4 regions of the Reinekea sp. genome follow, and region 2 is predicted to be linked to each of the others. Evidence: predicted binding sites of a transcription regulator. Region 2 holds the regulator's gene; each other region holds the start of a gene.
What was found. The regulator sigma-54, encoded in region 2, starts transcription at its own class of promoters, with help from an activator protein. The targets are predictions, from matches to a motif close to TGGCACNNNNNTTGCTNT.
Positions count from the first base shown of each region.

Region 1: the regulator sigma-54 is predicted to act here: its motif matches at 2,071-2,088, upstream of AC4FIC_RS05300 (ammonium transporter).
Region 3: the regulator sigma-54 is predicted to act here: its motif matches at 2,561-2,578, upstream of fliE (flagellar hook-basal body complex protein FliE).
Region 4: the regulator sigma-54 is predicted to act here: its motif matches at 4,059-4,076, upstream of AC4FIC_RS01175 (ANTAR domain-containing response regulator).

Region 1 covers NZ_CEYAVF010000008.1:46,866-52,791, forward strand. Annotated here, with positions in the region: gene fliD (flagellar filament capping protein FliD) at 1-650, shown strand, start outside; gene AC4FIC_RS05300 (ammonium transporter) at 781-1,995, opposite strand; gene AC4FIC_RS05305 (isoamylase early set domain-containing protein) at 2,293-2,601, opposite strand; gene AC4FIC_RS05310 (alpha/beta hydrolase) at 2,890-3,909, shown strand; gene trhO (oxygen-dependent tRNA uridine(34) hydroxylase TrhO) at 4,054-5,076, shown strand; gene trhP (prephenate-dependent tRNA uridine(34) hydroxylase TrhP) at 5,121-5,926, shown strand, end outside.
Region 2 covers NZ_CEYAVF010000022.1:15,530-21,455, forward strand. Annotated here, with positions in the region: gene AC4FIC_RS09965 (KpsF/GutQ family sugar-phosphate isomerase) at 1-311, shown strand, start outside; gene lptC (LPS export ABC transporter periplasmic protein LptC) at 311-880, shown strand; gene lptA (lipopolysaccharide transport periplasmic protein LptA) at 867-1,391, shown strand; gene lptB (LPS export ABC transporter ATP-binding protein) at 1,391-2,116, shown strand; gene AC4FIC_RS09985 (RNA polymerase factor sigma-54) at 2,180-3,676, shown strand; gene hpf (ribosome hibernation-promoting factor, HPF/YfiA family) at 3,864-4,163, shown strand; gene AC4FIC_RS09995 (PTS sugar transporter subunit IIA) at 4,171-4,635, shown strand; gene rapZ (RNase adapter RapZ) at 4,649-5,521, shown strand; gene AC4FIC_RS10005 (HPr family phosphocarrier protein) at 5,518-5,787, shown strand; gene mgtE (magnesium transporter) at 5,821-5,926, shown strand, end outside.
Region 3 covers NZ_CEYAVF010000005.1:1,598-7,523, reverse strand. Annotated here, with positions in the region: gene fliG (flagellar motor switch protein FliG) at 1-189, opposite strand, end outside; gene fliF (flagellar basal-body MS-ring/collar protein FliF) at 182-1,954, opposite strand; gene fliE (flagellar hook-basal body complex protein FliE) at 1,991-2,446, opposite strand; gene AC4FIC_RS03335 (sigma-54-dependent transcriptional regulator) at 2,687-4,099, opposite strand; gene AC4FIC_RS03330 (sensor histidine kinase) at 4,105-5,325, opposite strand; gene AC4FIC_RS03325 (sigma-54-dependent transcriptional regulator) at 5,498-5,926, opposite strand, start outside.
Region 4 covers NZ_CEYAVF010000002.1:10,205-16,130, reverse strand. Annotated here, with positions in the region: gene AC4FIC_RS01190 (glycosyltransferase family protein) at 1-542, shown strand, start outside; gene AC4FIC_RS01185 (alpha-amylase family glycosyl hydrolase) at 556-2,316, shown strand; gene AC4FIC_RS01180 (ABC transporter substrate-binding protein) at 2,342-3,433, opposite strand; gene AC4FIC_RS01175 (ANTAR domain-containing response regulator) at 3,463-4,026, opposite strand; gene AC4FIC_RS01170 (hypothetical protein) at 4,205-4,792, opposite strand; gene AC4FIC_RS01165 (YciK family oxidoreductase) at 4,988-5,764, opposite strand; gene ubiG (bifunctional 2-polyprenyl-6-hydroxyphenol methylase/3-demethylubiquinol 3-O-methyltransferase UbiG) at 5,773-5,926, opposite strand, start outside.

The DNA of each region.
Region 1 (5,926 bases), on a different contig from region 2:
CAAATAATACGCTGAAGGTGTTGATAGACGGCACCGAGTCGGGAACCATCACCCTGACTAGCGGCGCCTATGCCACTGGCGACGCCCTGGCCGCGGAACTGAAAACTCAGATTAATGCCGACACCCTGTTGTCTGCCGCAAGTCGAGGCGTTGACGTACAGTATGATGAGACGACCAACACCTTTGGTATTTTTTCAACCAGTACCGGCGCCAGTTCCACCGCAAAGGTGAGTGACATTACCACCGGAGGCATTAATATCTTTGGCCTTACGACCAGTACGACCGGCGTTTCCGGTAACGATGTTGCCGGGAGTCTGGATGCAGCCGCAGGCCTAATGTTAAGTATCGGTGGCACGCGCACGGGTGAGCGCGGAACGGTGACCTATGTGCAGGGCGCGATGTCAAAATTGGACGATCTGTTTAACAGTATCCTATTGAGTAAGGGCTTGCTCACGGTTAAGGAAGCCAAACTGGTAGAGGACCAAGCAGAAATAGTTGTTGCACGTACCGCCGTCGATGAGCGGGTGTCCGTCTATGAAGCTCGTTTACGATCACAGTTTCTGTTCAACGATAAGCTGATCAGTCGACTCAATAACGTCTCTGACTTCCTGACCCAGCAATTTGATGCCATGAACGGTTCGAACGACTAACGCCAATGATGATTGCCCCAGTGGCGGGACGCCTGTCGCGCTCTCCGTTCAGGAGTTCCGCTGCTAGACCCATTGTTAGGCCAGCCACGCCGCCGAAGGTGGCGTGCGCGGCGGGCAATCAGGCGTGGGCCTAATCGTCCATCGAGGTCGCACCGATCTTGTGGATCGACAGATCGGCCCCGTTATATTCTTCTTCCTGAGACAAGCGCAGCGGCGATATCTTATTGACCAGGCCGTAGACGATAAAGCCGCCAATCAGTGCCACGGCAATGCCGGCTAAGGAACCGATCAGTTGCGCCATAAAGCTAACGCCGCCCAAACCACCCAAGCTCTCCAGACCGAAGATACCGGCGGCTATGCCACCCCATAGGCCACACAAGCCGTGCAGGGGCCAGACACCGAGCACATCATCGAACTTTGTCAGGTTGTTCTGCGCCCAGGTGAAGATATAGACAAAGAGTCCGCCGGCAATGGCGCCGGTGATCAATGCGCCGATCGGATGCATCAGATCGGAGCCGGCACAGACCGCCACCAGACCCGCTAAGGGCCCGTTGTGAATAAAGCCCGGATCGTTTTTACCGACCACCAGGGCCAACAAAGTGCCCCCGACCATGGCCATCAAGCTGTTCACCGCGACCAGACCTGAAATCGCCTCGATCGTCTGCGCCGACATCACGTTAAAGCCAAACCAACCCACCGTGAGGATCCAGGCGCCGAGCGCTAAAAAAGGAATGTTCGAGGGCGCAAAGGCGACTAGGCGACCATTACGAAAGCGGCCATAGCGTGAGCCGAGCACATAGATGGCGGCAAAGGCAATCCAACCGCCGACCGCGTGCACCACAATGGAGCCGGCAAAGTCGTGGAAGGGTGCGCCAAAGGTATCGGCCAACCAAGCTTGATAACCGAAGTTGCCGTTCCAGATCAGGCCTTCAAAGAAGGGATAGACCAGCGCAACAATAAAGAACGAGGCCACCAAGAAGGGGTTGAAGCGCGCGCGTTCCGCAATGCCGCCCGATACGATGGCCGGAATGGCCGCTGCAAAGGTGAGCAGAAAGAAAAACTTAACCAGATCGTAGCCGTTGTTCGCGGTCAACTCGCTGGCGCTGGAAAAAAAGCTCGAACCGTAGGCCACCCAGTAACCGATAAAAAAGTAGGCGATGGTTGAAATGCCGAAGTCGGTGATGATCTTTACCAGGGCATTGACCTGATTCTTATGCCGGACGGTACCGACCTCTAAGAAGGCAAAGCCGGCGTGCATAAAGAGCACCATAATGGCGCCAAGCAAGATAAATAGGGTGTTGGTACCATTGACCAGGTTTTCGACTGCACTGTTTAGTATGTCCAAAAGAGCCTCTCTGCGAGCAGGTTACGCACCTTGGTGGTGCTGTTTTTGTTTAAAAAGGGGTTTCTGTTTAGAGACTATGCGAAATCTGTGCCGAATGGTTCAAAATGGTGGGGTTTGTGCGTATTCGTGGTGCAGCCGCGCGGTCGGGGCGGCTAATGGGCGACCCAAGGGTGCAATGGCCTTGGCGGCGTGCTCTAAGGCGCCTTCAATGGGTGCGTCAAAGGCGATAATGCTTCATATTGGTGCGAATGCGAATGCAATTGCAAAAGCGATTGCAAATGCGAAGTCGGCCGCACGCTAGAGACTGAGCACCGAATTGTCGGTGCCGTATTCCGGCACGCGTACATAGTCATCGGCGGCCCAATCATTAGCCCAGCAGGTGCCGTCGATCAGATAACGATATTGGTATTGTTGGCCGATCGGCAAATCCAGGTCGACCCGAAATTCGCCGGACTTCAGTTGCTTCAATTCCAGCGTCGTTTCGGCCCAGTTATTGAAGTCGCCCACCAGGGTGACCCGGTCCGCATTGGGGGCCGCGGCCTTGGGTAGGCTAAAGGTGCATTTGCAGATCGGCTTGGATTTAAGATACTTTTTCTTGACTGCCATGGGCTACTCCAAAGTGACACTTAATTGTCGGGGTGCGCCGCGTTGTGCCTGCCGGGCGCGTGAATGTCCGCGCCGGAGAGGGCACAGAGGTTAAATCCTCTTGAGTCTAGTCTATCTGAGCCATTTGTGTGGGCGATGCATCTACTCGGTCGCTCTGCTATGCTTTCCGGCTCATCCAGGGCTCATTCAGGGCGGATAAAGGTCCGCAGACAGACCGATGGGATGGCATACATCCGCCAACCCGCTAAAATTTATAGGGACCCTTGGGGTCATTTGCAGAGAGGGGGAATGCTCGTGTTGATATGGATTCTAGTCGGTGCCCTGGTGGGGCTGTTTTTACTCGGTCCGCGGACGTCGGTCCGCTTGTTTTGGCAGCCCCACAAGAGTCGGATCCAAAGTCCGAAGCCACCCGCGCAGCTGACCAGTGCCGATCTAAAGGCGTTACGCACGACCCTGATCCAACACGAGGCGGCGATCGAGCAGATCATCGACGGCGCTGAAAAAAAGATTATCTTCTCGGCCGAATCACGCCCAAAACGCACCGCGCTCTGTGTGCTCTATATTCACGGTTTCTCGGCGTCTCGGCAAGAAATCAGCCCCGTGCCGGAACAGGTCGCCCAAGCTCTGCACGCTAACTATTATGGTCTGCGTTTGACCGGGCACGGTATCGATAGTCCCGCTGGTGCGGCCTTAGGCCGGGCCAAGGCCAACGATTGGCTGTTCGATCTGATGGAGGCCTGGCAGGTGGCGCATCAGCTCGGTGAACGGGTGATCGTTATCGCTACCTCGACCGGTGCAACCCTGGCGACCTGGTTGGCGCAGCAGTCCTCGGTTATGCCTCATCTGGCGGCGCTGGTGATGATATCACCGAACTTCCAACCCAAACATTGGGCTATTCCGTTGTTTCTATGGCCTTGGGCGCAGCACTGGGTGTTCTTAGTGGCCGGTCGCGAGTACGGCTGGGAGCCGACCAATGAGGGCGGTAAAAAGTACTGGACCTACCGCTATCCGACCCTCGCCCTGCATCAGGTCGCGGCTCTGGTGAAGGCGGTGCGTGACTCACCGGTGGAGCAGATCGAGGTGCCGACGCTGTTTATCTATTCCGATTTCGATCAGGTGGTCAAGGCTCGCCACACCGATGCGCTGATGCGCCGGTGGGGGTCACCGATCAAGCATCGCATCTGCCCAGCGCCGATGGCGGGGGACAACAATCATGTGCTCACCGGCGCGATCGTGCGCCCCGACAGCACCGAGCGGGTCAGCGCCGATATCCTCAACTTTATTAAGGCTCTGCCGGCCAAGCTCTGAGCATGCGGTGGCGCGCGCTCGGCCGCGGGCTAAATCAGCCATTGCAGTGACTTGATCATCTGGTAAAATCCGCGCTCTGAATTGATCCGATCGGGTGTTCCGATCGGTAGCCCTGCATTTACGATGCAGTTTGCTGAGGTAACGATGAATAAATTTGTAGTCAGTGCGCTCTACCATTTCGTCCATCTGGACCAACCCGAGAGCCTGCGCGAGCCGCTCTTAGCCTTTCTTGAAGCCCATCAGATCCGCGGTACGCTGATTTTGGCCACAGAGGGTATTAACGGCACCGTCTCCGGCGCCCGCGCCTCGATCGATGCACTGTACGCCTGGTTCCAAGCGCAACCGGCCTTCGCCGCTATCCGCACCAAGGAATCCTTCCATCAGGAACAACCCTTTTACCGCACCAAGGTGAAGATTAAAAACGAAATCGTCACCATGGGCGTCGATAATATCGATCCACAAAAGATTGCCGGCACCTATGTTCAGGCCAAAGATTGGAACGCCCTGATCGCCGATCCGGAGGTGTTGGTGGTCGACACCCGCAACGACTACGAATACCAGATTGGCTCATTCGATGGCGCGGTCAATCCCAAGACCGACTCCTTCCGTGAATTCCCCGCCTATGTTAAACAAGAGCTGGATCCGGCCAAGCACAAAAAAGTGGCCATGTTTTGTACCGGTGGTATTCGCTGTGAAAAATCGACCGCCTATCTGAAGGCCCAGGGATTTGACGAGGTCTACCATTTGCAAGGCGGGATCCTTAAGTACCTTGAAGAGGTCGACGCGCAGGAGTCGCTATGGGCCGGTCAATGCTTTGTCTTTGATAATCGGGTATCGGTTGGCCATGGTCTGGAAGTGGGCGATTTCGAACTCTGTTACGCCTGCCGCAAGCCGCTCTCAAGTCAGGAGCGGCAACATGCCCATTATCAAAACGGACTCAGCTGCCATCACTGCTACGGTTCGGTCTCGGCGCAACAGAAGGCGCGGTTCGCCGAGCGCCAGCGTCAGATGCAGTTGGCCGAGAGCCGTGGCGAGCATCATATCGGCAGCGATGCGCGTGACAATATCGGCGCCCGACGGCGCGATAAAAATAGCTTCCGGGCCGACCAACGTCGCCTCGACCTGGCCCGCAACAAGGCTCAGGAGACACCGGAGAGCAGCCAGTGAAGGCTCGGCCGGAGCTCTTATCGCCGGCCGGCACACTGCGCAATATGCGCTATGCCTTCGCCTACGGCGCCGATGCCGTCTATGCCGGGCAACCGCGCTATGCCCTGCGCGTGCGCAACAACGACTTTAGCCTGGCCAACCTAAGCATCGGCATTGCCGAGGCCCACGCTCTAGGTAAACGCTTCTATGTGGCCAACAATATCGCACCGCACAACGCCAAGCTGAAAACCTATTTGCGCGATATCGAACCGGTTATCGCGATGCAACCCGATGCCCTGATTCTGTCCGATCCGGGCCTGATCATGCTGGTGCGCGATCGCTTTCCCGATCAGGTCATTCATCTCTCGGTCCAGGCCAATGTGGTCAACTATGCCGCCGCACAGTTCTGGCAGCGCCAAGGCATTGCCCGGATCATCCTCTCGCGTGAACTGTCATTGGCCGAAATCGGCGAATTTCGCCAGCAGTGTCCCGACCTGGAGCTGGAGACCTTTGTCCACGGTGCGCTCTGCATTGCCTACTCCGGGCGCTGTTTGCTGAGCGGTTACCTGAGTAAGCGCGATGCCAATCAGGGGGTCTGTACTAACAGCTGTCGTTGGCAGTACAACAATCATGCAGCTAAGGAAGACGATAGCGGAGGCTTTGTGCCGGTGGATCCGGACATTTGGACCCCGTCGGCCGACAAGATTGTCACGGATCGTCCGACCCTGGGCGTGGGTGCGCCGACGGACAACATCTTTTTGTTGGAAGAGCACACCCGACCCGGTGAGTTGATGCCGGCCTTCGAGGATGAACACGGCTCCTATATTCTGAATTCCAAAGACCTGCGCGCGATCCAACATGTTGCACAGCT
Region 2 (5,926 bases):
TTTCAGAAGCCCTAATGGTGATGACACAGAAAAGCCTCGGCATGGTCACCGTGCAGCAAGACGGGCGGTTGCTGGGCATCTTCACCGATGGCGATTTACGCCGGGTAATTGATCAAAAAATAGACTTTTCGGCGACGTCCATCTCGACCGTAATGCACCCTAAACCACACTCAATCGATGCTGACCAGCTGGCCGCCCAAGCCCTTTATATGATGGAGGAGCACAAGATTACCTCGCTGGTTGTGACCCATAAGAATATCGTCGCCGGCGTGATTCATATGCACGACATATTGAGAGCCGGCGTGGCCTAATGATGTATCGCAAGCTACTGCTTATGGTGCTGATAGGTTTGGCTGCTCTACTACTAATCTTGCTTATGTCCAGTGATGAGCGGATGACGGCTGAGGTCACAAACCAGATATCGCTGCCGGCGGATTCACCGGATATATACGTAACCGGGATGGCCCTAACGCGCTACGATAAACTGGGTTCTAAGGTTATGACCGTCGACGCGGATACCGTGTCGGTGTACAACAGCAGCGGTCAGAGCCTGTTGAGTCAACCGGTGGTGATCCTGACCGATGCTGGTCAAAAGACGTGGCATATCAGAGCCGACCAGGCCCTGGTTATGGCCAATGACGACATGGAATTCCGCCACAACGTTGTGGCAACTCAACTCAACGGTACGCCTGCGACTCGAGTCGGGAGCGAGTTTATGAGGGTTTCCGACCAGGGCCAGCTAATCAGCACCGACTTAGCGGTAACCATCGTTAAGGGCAGACAAACCGTTGATGCGGTCGGCATGGCGGTCCAACTAGATGCACCCGAACCGGTGATCAACTTACTATCGGAGGTTAATTTTGTTTATGAACCGTCGTAAAAAAACCGCCTTACTGATGTTAGTCAGTCTTTGCGCGGCAAGCTTGGCGCTAGCGACGCCGGAAGATCGCAACAAGCCCATTACCGGCAAGGCCGATACCAACACCATGGATGCCAATAGCGGTAAGACGGTCTTAATTGGCCAGGTGGTTATCACCCAGGGGGCTTTGATTATCTATGCTGACAAGGTCACCATTGAAACGGATCCAGTGTCCGATCAGCTTTCCTATTTACTCGCCGAAGGCAAGCCGGTGCGGCTCTTCGACCAGCCTGTGGCCGACGGTGAAATGGTCCAAGTACAAGGCCTGCGGGTCGAATTTTTCCCCAACGAGAATAAGATTATCACTCTGGGTCAGGCACAGGTTACTCAGGTCGGCAACAAAGCCGAGGGCGAGCGCATTATTTATTTGACCGACACCGGGGTTATGACCATAGAGTCCGAGCGCGCCATCACCGGACAGCCAGGCGGCAAGCAAGCAGAGTTGCTCATTCAGCCTGAGGCCGTGAATTAATGGCCTTACTGGAAGCAACCCATCTGGCCAAAAGCTACAAAAAACGTCCAGTTGTTCGAGATGTTAGCATCGCCGTCGAAGAGGCCCAGATCGTTGGGCTACTGGGTCCGAACGGGGCCGGTAAAACCACCTGTTTCTATATGATCGTCGGTCTAATTGCCGCCGATCATGGCGATGTGACGATCAACGGTGTTTCGGTGACCCATATGCCGATGCACGCCCGGGCGCGCCAAGGCATTGGCTATCTGCCCCAAGAGGCCTCTATTTTTCGTAAGCTGTCGGTTGCCGATAACATCCTCGCCGTCCTGCAAACCCGAAAAGACCTCTCCAAGCAACAGCAGAATGAACGGCTTGAGTCCTTATTGGCCGAGTTCAATGTCACCCACATCCGCACCAGTTTGGGCATGGCGCTATCCGGCGGCGAGCGGCGGCGGGTGGAAATAGCCCGGGCCTTAGCGATGGAACCTAAGGTGATCTTGCTGGATGAGCCCTTTGCTGGTGTCGACCCTATTTCGGTCGGTGATATCAAGGCGATCATCTATCATCTACAAAAACGCGGCATTGCCGTTTTAATTACAGATCACAATGTTCGGGAAACCCTCGATATTTGTGAAAAGGCCTATATTGTCGGCAATGGTCACATCATTGCGGAAGGTTCCGCTGAAGAAGTTCTCAGCAATCAAACTGTCCGTGAGGTATATTTAGGTGATCAGTTCCGTTTATAACATTCGAAGCGGTGGCCTTGATATTTTTAGCGTTGGAGCACATTTGGTGGGTATTGAGCAAGTATGAAGACATCCTTACAACTTAAAATGAGCCAGCAACTGACGATGACCCCGCAGTTGCAGCAGGCGATTAAGTTATTGCAACTGTCCACGCTCGACTTACAGCAGGAAATTCAGCAGGCGTTGGACACCAACCCCATGCTCGAGGTCAAGGAGGACGATGCCGATGCTCCAGAACACGCCAACACTCAGGAGCCACCCAATAATGACGACCGTCAGGTTGCTAAGACTGAGACCGATGACTCCACTCGAGAACTGACCGTTCAGGAAACCATTCCGGATGAGCTGGCAGTAGACAGCTCATGGGACGACATCTACACCCATCAACCCACTAGCCATGGGCTGCCGTCCGGCGATGATGATTATAATCTCGAAAACATCTATGGCACGACCGACTCACTACAAGATCACCTCTACTGGCAGCTGAACCTGACCCCGATGACCGATAAGGATCGGGTCATTGCTGAAACCATTTTGGAAAGTGTCGATGATGAAGGCTATTTGTCGAGCCCCGTAGCCGATATATTTGAAGGTCTGATGGTGGCCATCTCGTCCGATGATGATCCGCTCGATGAAGACGAATTCCATGCGGTATTACACCGTTTGCAACAGTTTGACCCACCGGGAGTCTGTGCGGTCAACCTAGCTGACTGCCTAGCGATCCAACTCAAGCAGCTCGCCACGGACACACCCTATTTAGCGCTGGCGATACGCATCGTCGAAAATCATATCGAGCTGTTGGGCATCAAAGACTTTGCGCAAATAATGCGCAAGGCGCGGATCAAGGAAAACGAGCTGCGCGAAGTCTTCCTACTCATACAAACACTCAATCCCCGGCCCGGCAATAGCATTGCCTCGGGCAAATCCGAGTACGTAGTACCAGATGTTATTGTCACCAAAGACATCAAAAACAATCGTTGGTTTGTTGAACTGAACCCCGATATAGCGCCGAAACTGCGGGTCAACTCCTCTTACGCCTCGATGGTCAAGCGGGCCGACAATTCATCGGATAACACCTACCTAAAGGACCACTTGCAAGAGGCTAAGTGGTTTATTAAGAGCCTGCAGAGTCGAAATGAAACGCTGCTCAAGGTCGCCACCACCATCGTTGAGCACCAACGTGGCTTCTTGGACTATGGCGATGAGGCAATGAAACCGCTGGTTCTGCACGATATCGCAGAGGTGGTGGGTATGCACGAGTCGACCATTTCGCGTGTCACCACACAAAAATACATGCACACCCCCCGTGGTATATACGAATTAAAGTACTTTTTCAGTAGCCATGTCAGCACCGATACCGGTGGCGCCTGTTCCAGCACCGCGATTCGCGCACTGATCAAAAAGTTAGTGCTCGCGGAAAATACTCGTAAACCGCTGAGTGACTCTAAAATTGCCGATTTACTCGGTGAACAGGGCATACAGGTCGCCCGACGAACCATCGCCAAGTACCGAGAGTCATTGAACATTCCACCGTCAAATGAACGTAAGAGTTTGATTTAGAGCCTAAATTTTTTAAAAAGTCCCTTGCAGTTTTGGCAATGAAGCGCAATAGTTAGAATATGAGTTACATAACGGTTTCACGATTACCGGCATCTGTTTGTCGGTGGACGGTGGCCTCATTTTCGACCACCGCCTGTGTACCAGCCCACTCTGGCTGGAAAGGTAAAAACTGCAAGAGGAGCAGCCTATGCAAGTTCATATCAGCGGCCATCACGTTGAGGTAACAGAAGCCCTCCAGAGCTACGTTTCAACTAAGCTTGAAAAGCTCCAACGACATTTTGACCAAATCGGCAACGTGCAGGTCACCCTCAGTATCGAAAAGGAGAGACAAAAAGCAGAAGGCTCGCTGAACATCAAGGGCGCCCAACTCCATGCAGACGCCGAACATGACGATTTATACGCCGCCATTGATCTAATGAATGACAAACTGGACCGTCAATTGATCAAGCACAAAGAAAAAACTGTCTCACGCAGCCACGGGTCATAACGAAAGCATGATTCCTCTGGACCAAGTATTGCGCCCCGAACGCACCTTTGTTGATGACTTCGGTGCGAGCAAAAAAAAGGTACTGCAAACCCTTGCTGAGCGCCTGTCCAAGACGCTTACTGGGGTATCGGATGTTGAGTTGTTTGACCAACTGATCGCTCGTGAACGGTTGGGCAGTACCGGTATAGGTTCAGGCGTTGCAATACCCCATTGCCGCCTTGTTGGCTTAGACAAGCCCACGGCGGCATTGGTTTTATTGACCAATCCTATTGATTTCCAAGCGATAGATGCCAAGCCAGTGGATCTCGTTTTTGCCCTGGTGGTCCCTATTGATGCTACCGATGAACATTTACAGCTGCTGGCGATGGTGGTTGAAAAGGTTAATGACCCTAAGTCTTTAGCTTTGATTCGCCAATGTCCTAGCGCGATGGCCCTATATGAGCAATTTGTAGGAGCCCCAAATAAGCAATAAACTGAGAATGGCTATGTCTTCTGAAAAAATCCGACTAATAGTGATTAGTGGCCGTTCCGGTTCCGGTAAGTCGACTGTCTTAAATACACTTGAAGATGCCGGCTTTAACTGCATCGACAATTTACCCCCAGCTTTATTGCCTGAACTGGTCAGATGGATGACTGAGTCCGCACCTCATAAACAGATAGCAGTGTGCATTGACGTCCGAGTCTCCACCGAGGGTCTGCGTGACCTACCCGAAATTTTAGGCAGTCTCAGTGCAAAAATTCAACCAGAGCTACTGTACCTCGATGCCGATGAAGCCATCCTGTTACAGCGTTTTTCTGCGACCCGGCGTAAGCATCCATTAACCGACAACGCCCACTCGCTGGCCGAAGCGATTGCCCAAGAAACGCTGTCTTTAGCGCCCATCGCCGATGGGGCAGACTTCAAGCTGGATACCAGCACCCTGTCGGTACAGCAACTGCGCGTGCAGATCCGCGACCGACTAATCAACCGACCAACCGGTTTGGCGTTGCAGTTTCTGAGCTTTGGTTTTAAACATGGCTTACCCAGAGATGCGGATATGGTGTTCGATGTGCGCTGCCTGCCTAATCCATACTGGGATAAGAGCTTGCGCATGTTTACCGGTGTTGATCGCCCTATTCAAGAGTTCTTACGCCGAGAACCGGCAGTGGCGGACATGTTTGAGGATATCCGGCGCTTTATGGAGCGCTGGTTACCGGAACACGAACGCAACCAACGCAGTTACCTAACCGTGGCCATTGGTTGCACCGGTGGCCAACATCGCTCGGTATATCTGGCTGAGGAGCTCACGACGGCCTTCAAAGAAAAATACCCGACCACACAAATCAGACACCGAGACATGGGGCAGGATACAGCGTGATTAGAGAAGAGATTGTCATCATTAACAAACTCGGATTGCATGCGCGCGCGGCCGCCAAACTGGTCGGGGCGGCATCCCAATTTGGTAGCATGGTGTCGGTCTATAAGGACGGACGACAAGCCGATGCGAAAAGCATTATGGCCGTTATGATGCTCGCGGCATCCAAGGGCACTGCCCTGACCTTTGAAATAGATGGCAGCGATGAGGTCTTAGCCTGGACAGCGATCGAGACCCTGATAAATAACTTTTTCGACGAGGGCGAATAACTCACGAACCCCGCCTGATCACAGAGATACCTTATGCCTGCCAGCCTAACCGACGGACAATTAAATTCACACAAACAACAATTGGGTGCGGCACTGGAAAAGGCCGACCTGGACCTAGTGTCGATTTTAATCAACGCAG
Region 3 (5,926 bases), on a different contig from region 2:
CATCACCGACATGGAGGTGCCGACCTGTTGAACTTCTTTATGCCCCATATGCTTAAGAACTTCGGCGGCATCTTGCTCACCGACGCTCATCAGCAACATGGCGGCTCGGGTCGCCTTGGGCAGGCCAACCAACGATTTCTTATAATCGTCGCCACCCGTGGTGGCCGGTAACTTAGCGTTTTCAGTCATCACTCGTTATCCATTGTTGAAGCACTAGGGCCACACGGGCGGGGTCTTCCGCGATCAAGCCGCGCAAGACTTCTAACTGCCGCTCAAAACTTTCAGAGGGGCCCATCAAGGAGAAATCATCAATCGAATTCAAACTGACTCGGTCGTCCGCAATAAGGTATTCGTCTACATCGAGATTGGCGAGCGCAGCGTCTTCAGCACTCTCGTCCTGCTCATCGGTACCCTTGGCGAGCAGGTTGCGTATCGCCGGTCGTAATAGACCAAATAACAGAATAAGGACAAATATGCCGGCCAAGACCTGCTTTACAATGACCCAAAACCAGGGCTGCTCATAAAAGGCGGTTAAGACCTCGACTTCTGCTATCTCCCTAAAGGTTGAGTTGATCACGTTAATACTGTCGCCCCGCGACACATCATAACCAACGGCATCTTGCACCAGGGTTCTCAGTCGCAGAATCGCTGCGTCGTCCCACTCCTTTTCGACAAATTCACCGGTATCTGGATCCAAAATACTCAGATCATCGACCACTACTGCAACGGTCAGACGGCGCACTCGACCTTGCTGAAACTGGGTGAAGCTCAGGGTCCGGTCAACCTCATAGTTACGGGTCGCTTCATCGCGCGTTGATATCGGGGTGGTGTTCGCAGCAGTGCCGTCGGGTAGGGTTTCCGGCGCGGTCGCATCGGTTGGTGGCTGGTTCGTCAACGCGCCCGGAATCCCGCCCTGAGTAGCGCTCGCCATTTGCTCATTGACCGTCTGTTCGCTGCGAATCGCAATCAAATCGGGGTTGAACAGCTCTTCGGATTGCTCAACTTTGGTGAAATCGATATCGGCGGTGACTTCCGCCTGAAATTTATCAGAGCCAATGATCGGGCCTAGAATTGAGTTCACCCGCGCCAACAGATTGTCTTCAACCTTACGCTGGTAATCAAACTGACGATTGGTCAGCTCTTCTTCGCGATTCTCTTCGTCATCACTGAGCAGCCGGCCGCGCTGATCAACAATGGACACGTTGGCGGCAGACAACTCTGGAATGGATGTCGACACCAGGTTGCGAATCGCCTTGACCGAACTCTTATCCAGTTCGGAACTGGCGTACAGCTCGGTGAACACCGAGGCGGTTGGTTCGCGTTGATCGCGCACAAAAACCGATCGCTTGGGGATAGCCAGATGGACACGCGCCGTCTTGACCTGATTGATGGACGCGATAGTGCGCGCCAATTCGCCTTCCAAGCTACGCAGATAGCGAGCATTTTCCATAAACTGGGATTGACCGAGGGGCTGAGATTCATCCAATAACTCGTAACCCACGGTCTGATCATCGGACAGGCCGGCTCCGGCAACGGCTAGACGGGCCGCGTGGAGATCGGTCTGTTTGACCAATATCACGCCGCTGGCCGGATCAATGTCGAATTCTAACTTATTGGCCTGCAGCACCTCGATCAAGCCTCGGGCGTCAAAGCTGTTGGTACTGTTCATCAGCGGTCTATAGGTATCTTTTTGTGACCACAACACCACACTCAGACCCAAGGCGATGCTGGCGGCCAAACCCACCAATAACCCGAATTGTCGGGCCATAGTTAATTTATTGAACCCTGCGACAAGGGGATGCATCCGACTCTCAGGGATGTCGTCCTTATCGATCAGGTCCGAGCGATCACTGGTTGCCGGTGAAAAGTTGGATGAGGGCAGCTGAGCGTCGTCCGCTGAGCCCTTGCTAGGGCTCATCTGGGTGTTTGCTGCCGCGGGTACATTTTCTGTCATAGGGATTCCGGCTAAATAGGGTTAACAGGCGACTCGTTAGAGTGGCATGTTGATGATTTCTTTGTACGCTTCAATCATTTTGTTACGGACCTGGGTCATCGCTTGAAAAGACACACTCGATTTTTGCAAGGCAATCATCACCTCGGGTAGATCCACCCCGGGATCGCCCTGCTCGTAGCGGGATGACATTTCGTTGGCCGTTTTTTGATTGCTATTCACCGTATCGACAGCCGATTTGAACATATCGCCAAAACTCGGTACCGACCCGGTCGGCGTCGGGGCCGTCACCGAGCCAGAAAACTCACCGCCAATCGCTTCGACCTGTTGCTGCAGCTGGTTGCTTTGACTGGAATTATTGATCTGCTTACGCATCTGCTCGATGGTCTTGGCAAAGGCTGAGTTAGAGGCATCTTGGTCACTTGGCGGGGTAACCTGACTGCGTATTGAACGCATCTGCTCAAGCACACCCTGTATATCGACTCGATCTACCATACTTACCTCAGCTTATGTCAATTTTCAGTCTATTTCGGAATCTATCTTTTTGCTTTTGCCAAGAGCTGACAATATACAGGCACTAAATTGACAAACCCGTCTAACTAATAGGATTTAGCAATACACAGGCCAACTATGACCGTTTTCTGAGCATTTGCGTGCCGCGCCGGCTAATACTGCGGAAGCGCCCGGCCGACCCCTGCACCGCAGGTCTTATACTTGCCACAATGATAGGTTATTTTAGCGTATTCCGGCAATCGCAGAATCCACATCCATACCCAACTCTCGCATCCGTGCCAACTTATAACGCAACGTTCGGGATGATATACCCAAGTGGTCTGCGGCGCGATTCTTACGCCCGCTGTGCACCCGCAGAGCGTTCAAAATCAGTTCGAATTCACGATGTTTCATATCGGCGTGGATGCCCTCATTTTTACCCGGGGCCGATGTAACCATTGCCGGCAAATCGACATTGGAATCGGTCGAGCCTGAGGCCACGATCAAAGCGTCGCGATGGGCCTCAAAATCAATCAAATGCTCACCCGACAAACCCAAGTCATATCCGCTAATCCACTGGCCACTCTGCAGAATCAGGGCACGTTGGATGGCGTTATCCAATTCTCGGACATTACCCGGCCAGCCATGCGCCAACAAGACCACCTTGGCGCTCTCATCAAAGGTTAAGCCAGGCTTATGCATTTTTTGGCCATGTTTACGCAATAGATTCTCGGCCAATGGCAGGATATCGGCCTTACGGTTGCGCAATGGCGCCCACTGCAAGGGAAACACACTCAAGCGGTAAAATAGATCTTCCCGAAACCGGCCCGAGCTGACTTCCTCGGCCATCGAACGGTTGGTCGTCGCCAAGACACGGACATCGAGCTCAATCACCTTGCGACCGCCGATGCGCTCGACTTCTTTTTCTTGCAGCACGCGCAGCAGCTTGGCTTGTAAGCCCATATCCATCTCGGAAATCTCATCGAGCAGGATGGTGCCGCCATTGGCCTGTTCAAACTTACCCGGATGACTGGCAACGGCACCGGTAAAGGACCCTTTTTCATGACCAAAGAGCGTTGCTTCCAACATGTTTTCCGGAATGGCCGCACAATTGATGGCGATAAAGGGCCCATTGGCTCGACCCGAGTGTTGATGAATATAGCGTGCCAACACCTCTTTGCCGGTGCCGCTTTCGCCGGAAATTAAAATGGTGCTGTCGGTTACTGCGACCTTACGCGCTAGGGCCAAAACGTGCTGACTGGCGGCATCGGCGGCGACCGGCTCACTGCCCGACTGGGGCAGCCGTGGACTGTGTTGTTCAATTAAATCGATCAGCTGATCCGGTGCAAAGGGCTTTACCAGGTAGTCGACAGCGCCCTTATGCATGGCATCGACGGCCTTATCGACCGCGGCATAGGCAGTCACCAATAACATCGGGATTTGCGGGTAGTTTTGCCGCACATAATCGAGTAAATCGTGGCCACTCATGCCCGGCATGCTAACGTCGGAGACGATAAAATCAAAAGATTGCTCTTTGAGCGCGACAATTGCCGACTCACCCGATTCGGCACAGACCACAGCGTAGTCCTGTAACGTCAGGGTATCGCTCACGGCTTCCCGTAAGCTGGCGTCATCTTCGACTATTAGGATTTTCACTGCAGTTACCTCTCAACAAATATGGGCAAAGTGACATTAAATTCGGTTCCAACATTTAATTGACTGCTTATGTTCAATTGACCTTTATGCGCCTTGACTGTCGCGATCAATACCGGCACACCCAAGCCCGTGCCATGGCTCTTAGTGGTAAAGAAGGGCTCCTGCACTTTTGCCAGGTGAGCCGCGCTCATGCCGGGGCCGGTGTCCCGAAAGGCGATCTCAATCTGCCCGTCGAGCACCTGACTGCTAATGGTCAAGGTCCCCTGGGCATCCCCGGCTTCCAATGCGTTGTTAATAATGTTCATAAAGGCACTAATTAATACATCGGACTGACACTGCACCTGAGCATGGGACGGCTGCAATTGCCAATGAATACGCGCCTGTGCCGGTCCCGGCAAGCCGGCAACCGCCTCCTGCAAAAGGTTGACGACCTGATCTAGGGTCAGGCGATTAAGCAGCTGACACTCCCCTTTGACATACAGCAGCATGTCTTGTACCTGTTTTTCCAGATGATGCAGGCGACCAACCAACTTATCGACAAACTGATTGTGGGTCGTCGGTGTTAAGCGCGGGCTTTTTAGGTTCGAGGCGTAGAGCAGTGCCGCCGACAAGGGCGTACGCACCTGATGTGCCAGCGAGGCAACCATCTGACCCATTGCCGTGAGCCGTTCTTGGCGCGCGACCTGGGCCTGCAAGGCTCGCGTTTCGGTGTGATCGGTCATCATGATGAGCTGCCCGGAATTATCGAGCGGGCTGGTGGCCAGGCTCACCAGCCGGCCATCGGCTAGGCTCACTTCATGGTAATCGGTTTGTTTTGGAGCGAACGCCAGGCGGACTACTTGCCGCCAAGCCTTGCCTAGCAGCCGTTCGGTGTCGGGGAAGCCCATGGCCTGCCCGAGCCAGCTCTCCGCCGCCGGATTGGTTTGATCGATGAAACCCTTGTTGTCGAGCACCACCACAGCAGCCGGCATTAGGCGCAATAGGCTAGCCAGTTGTTCAGCAATCTGCTCTTTCTCATTCAACTCGGTCAGTCGCTGCGCCGACAGGCTGGCTAACTCACCGCTGAGCTCAACAACCCGTTGTTCGAGCACCTGATAGCTACCGGAGAGTTCTTCGCTCATGGCCGTAAAGGTCGAGAACGCTTGCTGCAACTCTTCCAGAGACTGTTTGTTAAGATCTGTTACGGCGGCGGCCGGTGCTTCCGAAGTTCGAGATACAGCTTGCATAGGCATATACATTCAAAAATTTGACGGTATTGGAGGGAATGCAAAGGAAGTGCCAGTTTTAAACAAAACCGGCAATTTGTTGCCGGTTTTGCTTGGGCGCGCACGGCGGCCTGCCCCCTGATCATGCGCTGACCTGCCCCGCATTAGCCCAGCGGGCATGCAGCGGACCGCGCTAATCGACCGGATTGAGGACATCCCGGCGGTTGATATCGTATTTGCGCATCTTTTCGACCAGGGTGGTGCGGCGGATATGCAGCTTTTCAGCCGCACGCGCCACCACCCCTTGGGCGTCGTCCAAGGCTTGTTGAATAAGGCTTTTTTCCAGATCCGTAAGGTATTCCTTGAGATCCAAACCGTTTACCGGCAATAACGCGGCGGATTGCTCGGACATCACATAGGGTCGGCTTTCATCGGCCAATGCAATCACATTAAGCGGTAAAAAATCATCATCCTGTTCATCGACGTGACGGTATTTATTGGGCAGCTCCTGGACACCGATGACGCCGTAGGGATGCATGATAACCAAACGCTCAACCAGGTTCGCCATCTCCCGCACGTTACCCGGCCAGTCATGCTGAATCAGGGACATTATCGCGCCAGA
Region 4 (5,926 bases), on a different contig from region 2:
TCCGCAAAGATGTACTAACCGACATACGGATCCCCAGCGACTGGGGCTTGGAAATTGGCGTGTTATCGGAAATGTATCGCAACTACTCCAATAATCGCCTCTGTCAGGTCGATATCGCCGATATTTACGACCATAAGCATCAGGACCTGAGCCTGACCGATGAAGACAATGGTTTGTCGAAAATGTCCATCGATATCGCTAAGGCGCTGTTTCGAAAATTGGCCACCAATGGCACCGTATTCAGTCCGGAAACCTTTCGTTCGGTGAAGGCTACCTACTATCGAATTGCTCTCGATTTTGTCGAGACCTATAACAACGACGCGATCATGAATGGCTTAAAACTGGATATACACCAGGAGGAAAAAGCCGTTGAAATGTTTGCTCAAAACATTATAACGGCGGGCCAACAATTTCTCGAAGTGCCGATGGAACGGCCCTTTATTCCCAGTTGGAACCGAGTGGTGAGCGCCATGCCCGATGTCTATGATCGCTTGATCGCTGCAGTGGAAGCAGACCGGGCCGAATTTGTGGCAGACCAATAGAGGGACTTTACCGATGAGTGACCTAGTGCAAAAATTGACCGCGAATCTTAAACATCAGCTCGATGTGATCTATTCAGGTATCAGCCTTAATCGGTCAACGGACCAGTTGGCGGATGAATTGATCGACCGGATGAATCTGGACGATGTAACGCAGGAGCCAAAACCCTTTACCAACCATTGGGATGAAAGCGACGCCGTGTTGATTAGCTATGGTGATAGCATCGAGCGCAAGAACGGCTACAGCGTTACTGAGGCCCCGCTAAAAACCCTGCACTCCTTTGTCAGTGGACCACTAAAGGCGGCGTTCAACGCGATCCATATTTTACCCTTTTACCCGTACAGTTCGGACGATGGGTTTTCCGTTATTAATTACTCGGTGGTCAATGAGGCGCTCGGCGATTGGCATGATATTCGACGGTTGTCGGCTGATTTTAGGCTCATGTCCGATCTGGTTATTAACCATTGCTCCAGTCGCAGTGTCTGGTTCGATCAATTCATTAAGGGCGAATCACCCGGGCGTGACTACTTTAGAACCGAACTGCCCAGTACCGATCTAACCAAGGTAGTCCGTCCCCGAACAACGCCGCTGCTGCGCGAAACCCAGACAGTCCAGGGTGTGCAACACGTCTGGTGCACCTTCAGTCCTGATCAGGTCGATCTGGACTTTACCAATCCCGACGTGCTGATTGAATTTGTTAAGATCGTGCGCCTCTATCTTGATCAGGGCGTGCGCATTTTTCGCCTCGATGCGGTCGCGTTTTTATGGAAAGAGACCGGTACCGCCTGTATTAATTTGCGTCAAACGCATGAGATCATCCGCCTATTACGCACGCTGGTCGAGCATGCCTGTCACGATGCGGTGATCATTACCGAAACCAACATCCCCAATCAGGAAAATCTAACCTACTTTGGCAATGCCAATGAAGCCCACTGTATCTATAACTTCTCCTTGCCACCCCTATTGGTGAACACCCTTGTCAGCGGCGATTCAACCCATCTGAAACGTTGGCTGATGACCATGCCGCCGTGCCAAGATGGCACCGCTTACTTCAATTTCGTGGCCTCGCACGATGGCATCGGCCTCCGACCTGTCGAAGGCTTGTTGAGCGAGAAGGAGTTGAACGGGTTGATTAATACCATGATGGGTTTTGGTGGCCGAGTGTCGATGCGCACCCTGGATGATGGCTCAACTCGGCCTTATGAGATCAACATAGCGTTGTTCGATGCCTTGCAGGGCACTCATGCCGGGCCCGATAAGTGGGGCGTGCAACGCTTTATCGCGGCTCACGTGATCATGCTGGCGCTGGAAGGTATACCGGGTATCTATATTCACAGTATGTTGGGTACCCGTAACGATTATGCCCGCTTTGAAAATACCCAGCACAATCGGCATATCAATCGACATCGCTGGGATCTCGGCGAATTGGAGGCGCAGTTAGGCGATGCGCAGTCGACTCACGCACAGGTATATAACCGCTTGATTGCCATCTTAGCGATCCGCAGGCAACAGCGGGCCTTTCACCCCAATGCCACTCAGTTTACCTTGCAATTGGGGCCGCATATCTTCGGTATTTGGCGCCAAAGTATCGATCGCCGACAGAGCATTTTCTGCCTAAACAATGTTAGCGACCAGACCGTCGAGTTATCCCTAATCGATATCAATCTGATCGATAGCGTCACCTGGATTGATCTGCTGACCGGGCAGGCCATTCCCGACCATCAAGCCACGCTGTCACTGCCCCCCTATGGATCGCTCTGGCTCAGTAATGCTTAGATCCCTTACCTTAGCCGGAAGTGGGTCACAGGATGGTGGGCAGCAGGCCTGGAAAGCGTTCCCGCTCCGGTACCGGCAAGTCTAAGCGGGTCATGACCCGTTGGTAGGTATCCCAATCGTACAGGCCCTGGAGCGAGGTGATCAGCTCGGTAGTGTCAACCTGGTTATAGGCCTGCATGGCCTCTAATATCCATCGGGCATGGGCCGGCCAGGGGGCATTGGCCTGATTGCTGTAAAACACCTTACGTTGATGCGTGCTACTTTGGGTGTGCCATTGACTCAGCATCGCCTGGATAAGCAAATCCGAAGAGCAATTGAGATATGTTGGTCCGGCCATCCAGAGTGCAGACTGGGCAATATGATCGGCGCATTCCAGCCATTGACAGGCCCGAATGATGGCCGCCAACAACTTCTCATGCACCTCAGGGCGTTTTTCAGCGAAACCCCGGTTAACGCCTAACACCTTCTCTGGCGCGTGCGCCCATAGCTCGCTGCCGTAGCAAATGATCTCCCCGGCCTGGGCGATTTGGGCGGCCGTATTCCAGGGTTCACCCACACAATACAGGTCTACCTCGCCCTCCAGCATAGCCTTAACCATATTGACCGGCGGAATCACCTTAATGGTTACCCGAGCAGTATCGATGCCGGCACTATCTAGATACAGATGGAGCAGATAGGTGTGCATCGAATGCGGATGTACAGTGCCCACCCTCAACGTCCCAGTGGTTAGGCTGAGGTGGGTCTTTAGCGCCGCCGCAATGGCTCGAAACCCGCCATCGGAAGGCGTCAGTCGATTGTAGATCTGGCTCGATAGGGTAATGGCATTGCCGTTATAGCCCATCGCCAATGCGGTCTTAAAGGTTTTTGTCCTGTCGTTATTGGTCGCTGTCAGCTGACTGGCCAAGACCATCGGCGCCAATATATGAGCGGCATCGAGGATGCCAAACGATAATTTATCGCGAATGCTAGCCCAATTGGATTCGCGCTCCAGGCTGACCTGAAGACCTTCGGCGGCAAAGAAGCCGGCCTCTTGCGCGATAATTAACGGCGCGCAGTCAAGTAGCGGCACATAGCCTATATGGACGGCATCTGGGTTGGTGGTGGGGGATATAAGCATAGGGTTCATAGGTTCCATATCGGCAGTGTTCAGCTAAATAAATCGATAACGTCTTGGGCTATTTCGGCCAGTCTGACGTTTTTGTTCATCGCCATTTTACGCATCGCACTGAAGGCGGCGTCTTCATCGCATTGTTTGTGCTTCATCAGCAGGCCTTTGGCCCTGTCGATGATTTTTCGATCCGAGAGTTCGTTGCGAGTCTTCCGCAGCTCGCCTTTGAGTCGCTGGTGTTCCTCGAAGCGACTTATGGCTACATTGAGCAGGGTCTTAACGCGGCTCGGCTGCAGACCATCGACAATATAGGCGCTGACCCCGGCCTGAATTGATTGGCGGATAACTTGGTCGTCTTCATCGGTGGCGAAAAAAATAATCGGTCGCGGGTAACGATCGGATGTTGCGGAGACATCTTCCAGCGTGTCGCGGTCGGGCGAGTCGGCCTCGACTATGACCACGTCGGGTTGGAAGGTTTCCACCATATGGTAAATGGTATACTTGCCCGATGGCCGGACGACAACCTGGTGTCCAAGCGCTGTTAACGCGGCCTCTAGAGGCTTAGCCCGGTTAGCAATTTGATCGATCAATAGAATGTTCATACGGCGTGTATAGCAGGGAGTTAATAGGTACTAGAGCAATTATTGTACCTAAAAATCATGCCCATTTAGGGCGATAGGGTGGGGACGAGGTGATATCTCAGTGCGCTCGGCGGTCGAGCGACGAAACCACCGCACCAGCTTGGGGCGCTAGCGATCGCCACTGGGCTAGGGGTTGGGTCTAGCCTTCGCAGTAATCCACGTCGACCATGACGACGCTGACAAATTGCTCCTCGTGAGCGCGGGCGCGTGCCATCTTGCGTCGATGGGTCAGGGCAACTGCGACACGATTGCTGGTGCTGGTGGTCGTATCGATCGGCATCGCGAGCAGGGCATCGCTATATTTTAAGGCGTTGTGCACCGGAAATATAATCAGATCCATGATGGATTCGATACACGCCAATTCTTTTTCAGTGAAGCGTTTGTTGCGACTAAAGGTGATTTCACCATAGTTGACAGCGCGCATCAATAATAGGTAATTGGCGCGATGCTTGGCAATCTCGCCGGAGCGGATATTGATTAACTTATCGCCATGGGTATATTCAATGCCCGACACCGGAAACAGGTGCTGCAGGTGATGGTGAAAAATCTCAATAACCTGATCCAATTCCATGGTTTTTTGCAGATGTCTGAGCAATTTAAGGCGAAAATCTTTCATTTGGTCCGGCGTAAGCGACACCATTGAGCTTGCAGCCACGGCGGTCAATGCATCGGTGCGCACTTGAGCGCTCTTGTTAAAATTGAGTACTGAAAAATTGCCTGCTGTCATCGCACCGTACCATTAATTGAACTTAAGGGTACTTAGCTATTTTTGTGCCATTAATATTAAATTCAATTAAAACAAGGGTTTAGATATATTTAAGCGCTGTTCTTGGTGGCGGGGCGGAGAGCTATTGCCGCTTTTATCACCACCTTCGCCGTTTGTCGCCCCGACCCGAGTGTGGATCTGCAAGCGACGCACTGCTTAGTCAGCCAGATAGGTATGGGCATTGATTGATTGGCCGTTGTAGGCACTGGCGGCGTCTGACATCAAAAATCGATAGAGTGGCATATGAGCTGCCGCAGTCGGCACCGACTCGGGATCTTCGCCCGGATAAGCGCTGGCGCGCATTGCCGTTCGGGTTGCACCCGGATTGATGGCAAAGGTCCGTATTGCGCTGGTCGCGCCCAGTTCGGCGGCCAGAGTCTGCATCAGCCCCTCGGTGGCAAATTTAGACACGCCATAGGCGCCCCAGTAGGCTCGACCCTGGCGCCCAACGCTGGAGGTGGTGAAGACCAACCGACCTGCGCTAGACGCCTCGAGGAGTGGCAACATTGCCTTGGTGAGATAAAAACTGCTATTGAGGTTGGTATTGATCACATCCAGCCATTGCTGTTCCGGATATTGAGCAATCGACATTTTGCTGCCGAGAGCGGCGGCGTTTAATAGCAGACCATCAAGTCGACCGAATTCCTGCTCAATCGCAAAGGCCATTTCACGCGCAACATCGGGAATCAGGGTGTTCAGATCGTAGGGAAAGATGATCGGTCGGCTTTGGTTGAGAGCTTCGATTTCATCATAGGTCGCTTCGAGCTTCGCTTGATTGCGACCGAGCAGAATCACATCGGCACCCTGAGCCGAAAAATCGAGTGCCGCGGCCTTACCCAAGCCGTCACCGGCACCGGTAATGAGAATCACCTTACCCTTCAGGGCGTCGGTTAGGGGCAGGGACTGAAGCTCTGCCAGTGTCGGTATGTGCATGGTAACGCCTATTCAGGTTTACGTGAGGCCATCAGATAGTTAACCGAGACATCGTCGGTTAATTTAAAGCTGTTGTTCAGTGGGTTGTAGCGCAGGCCACGAAAATCGATGGTTTTTAACCCAGCTTGTCGGGCCCATTTGGACAGTTCGCCCGGACGAATA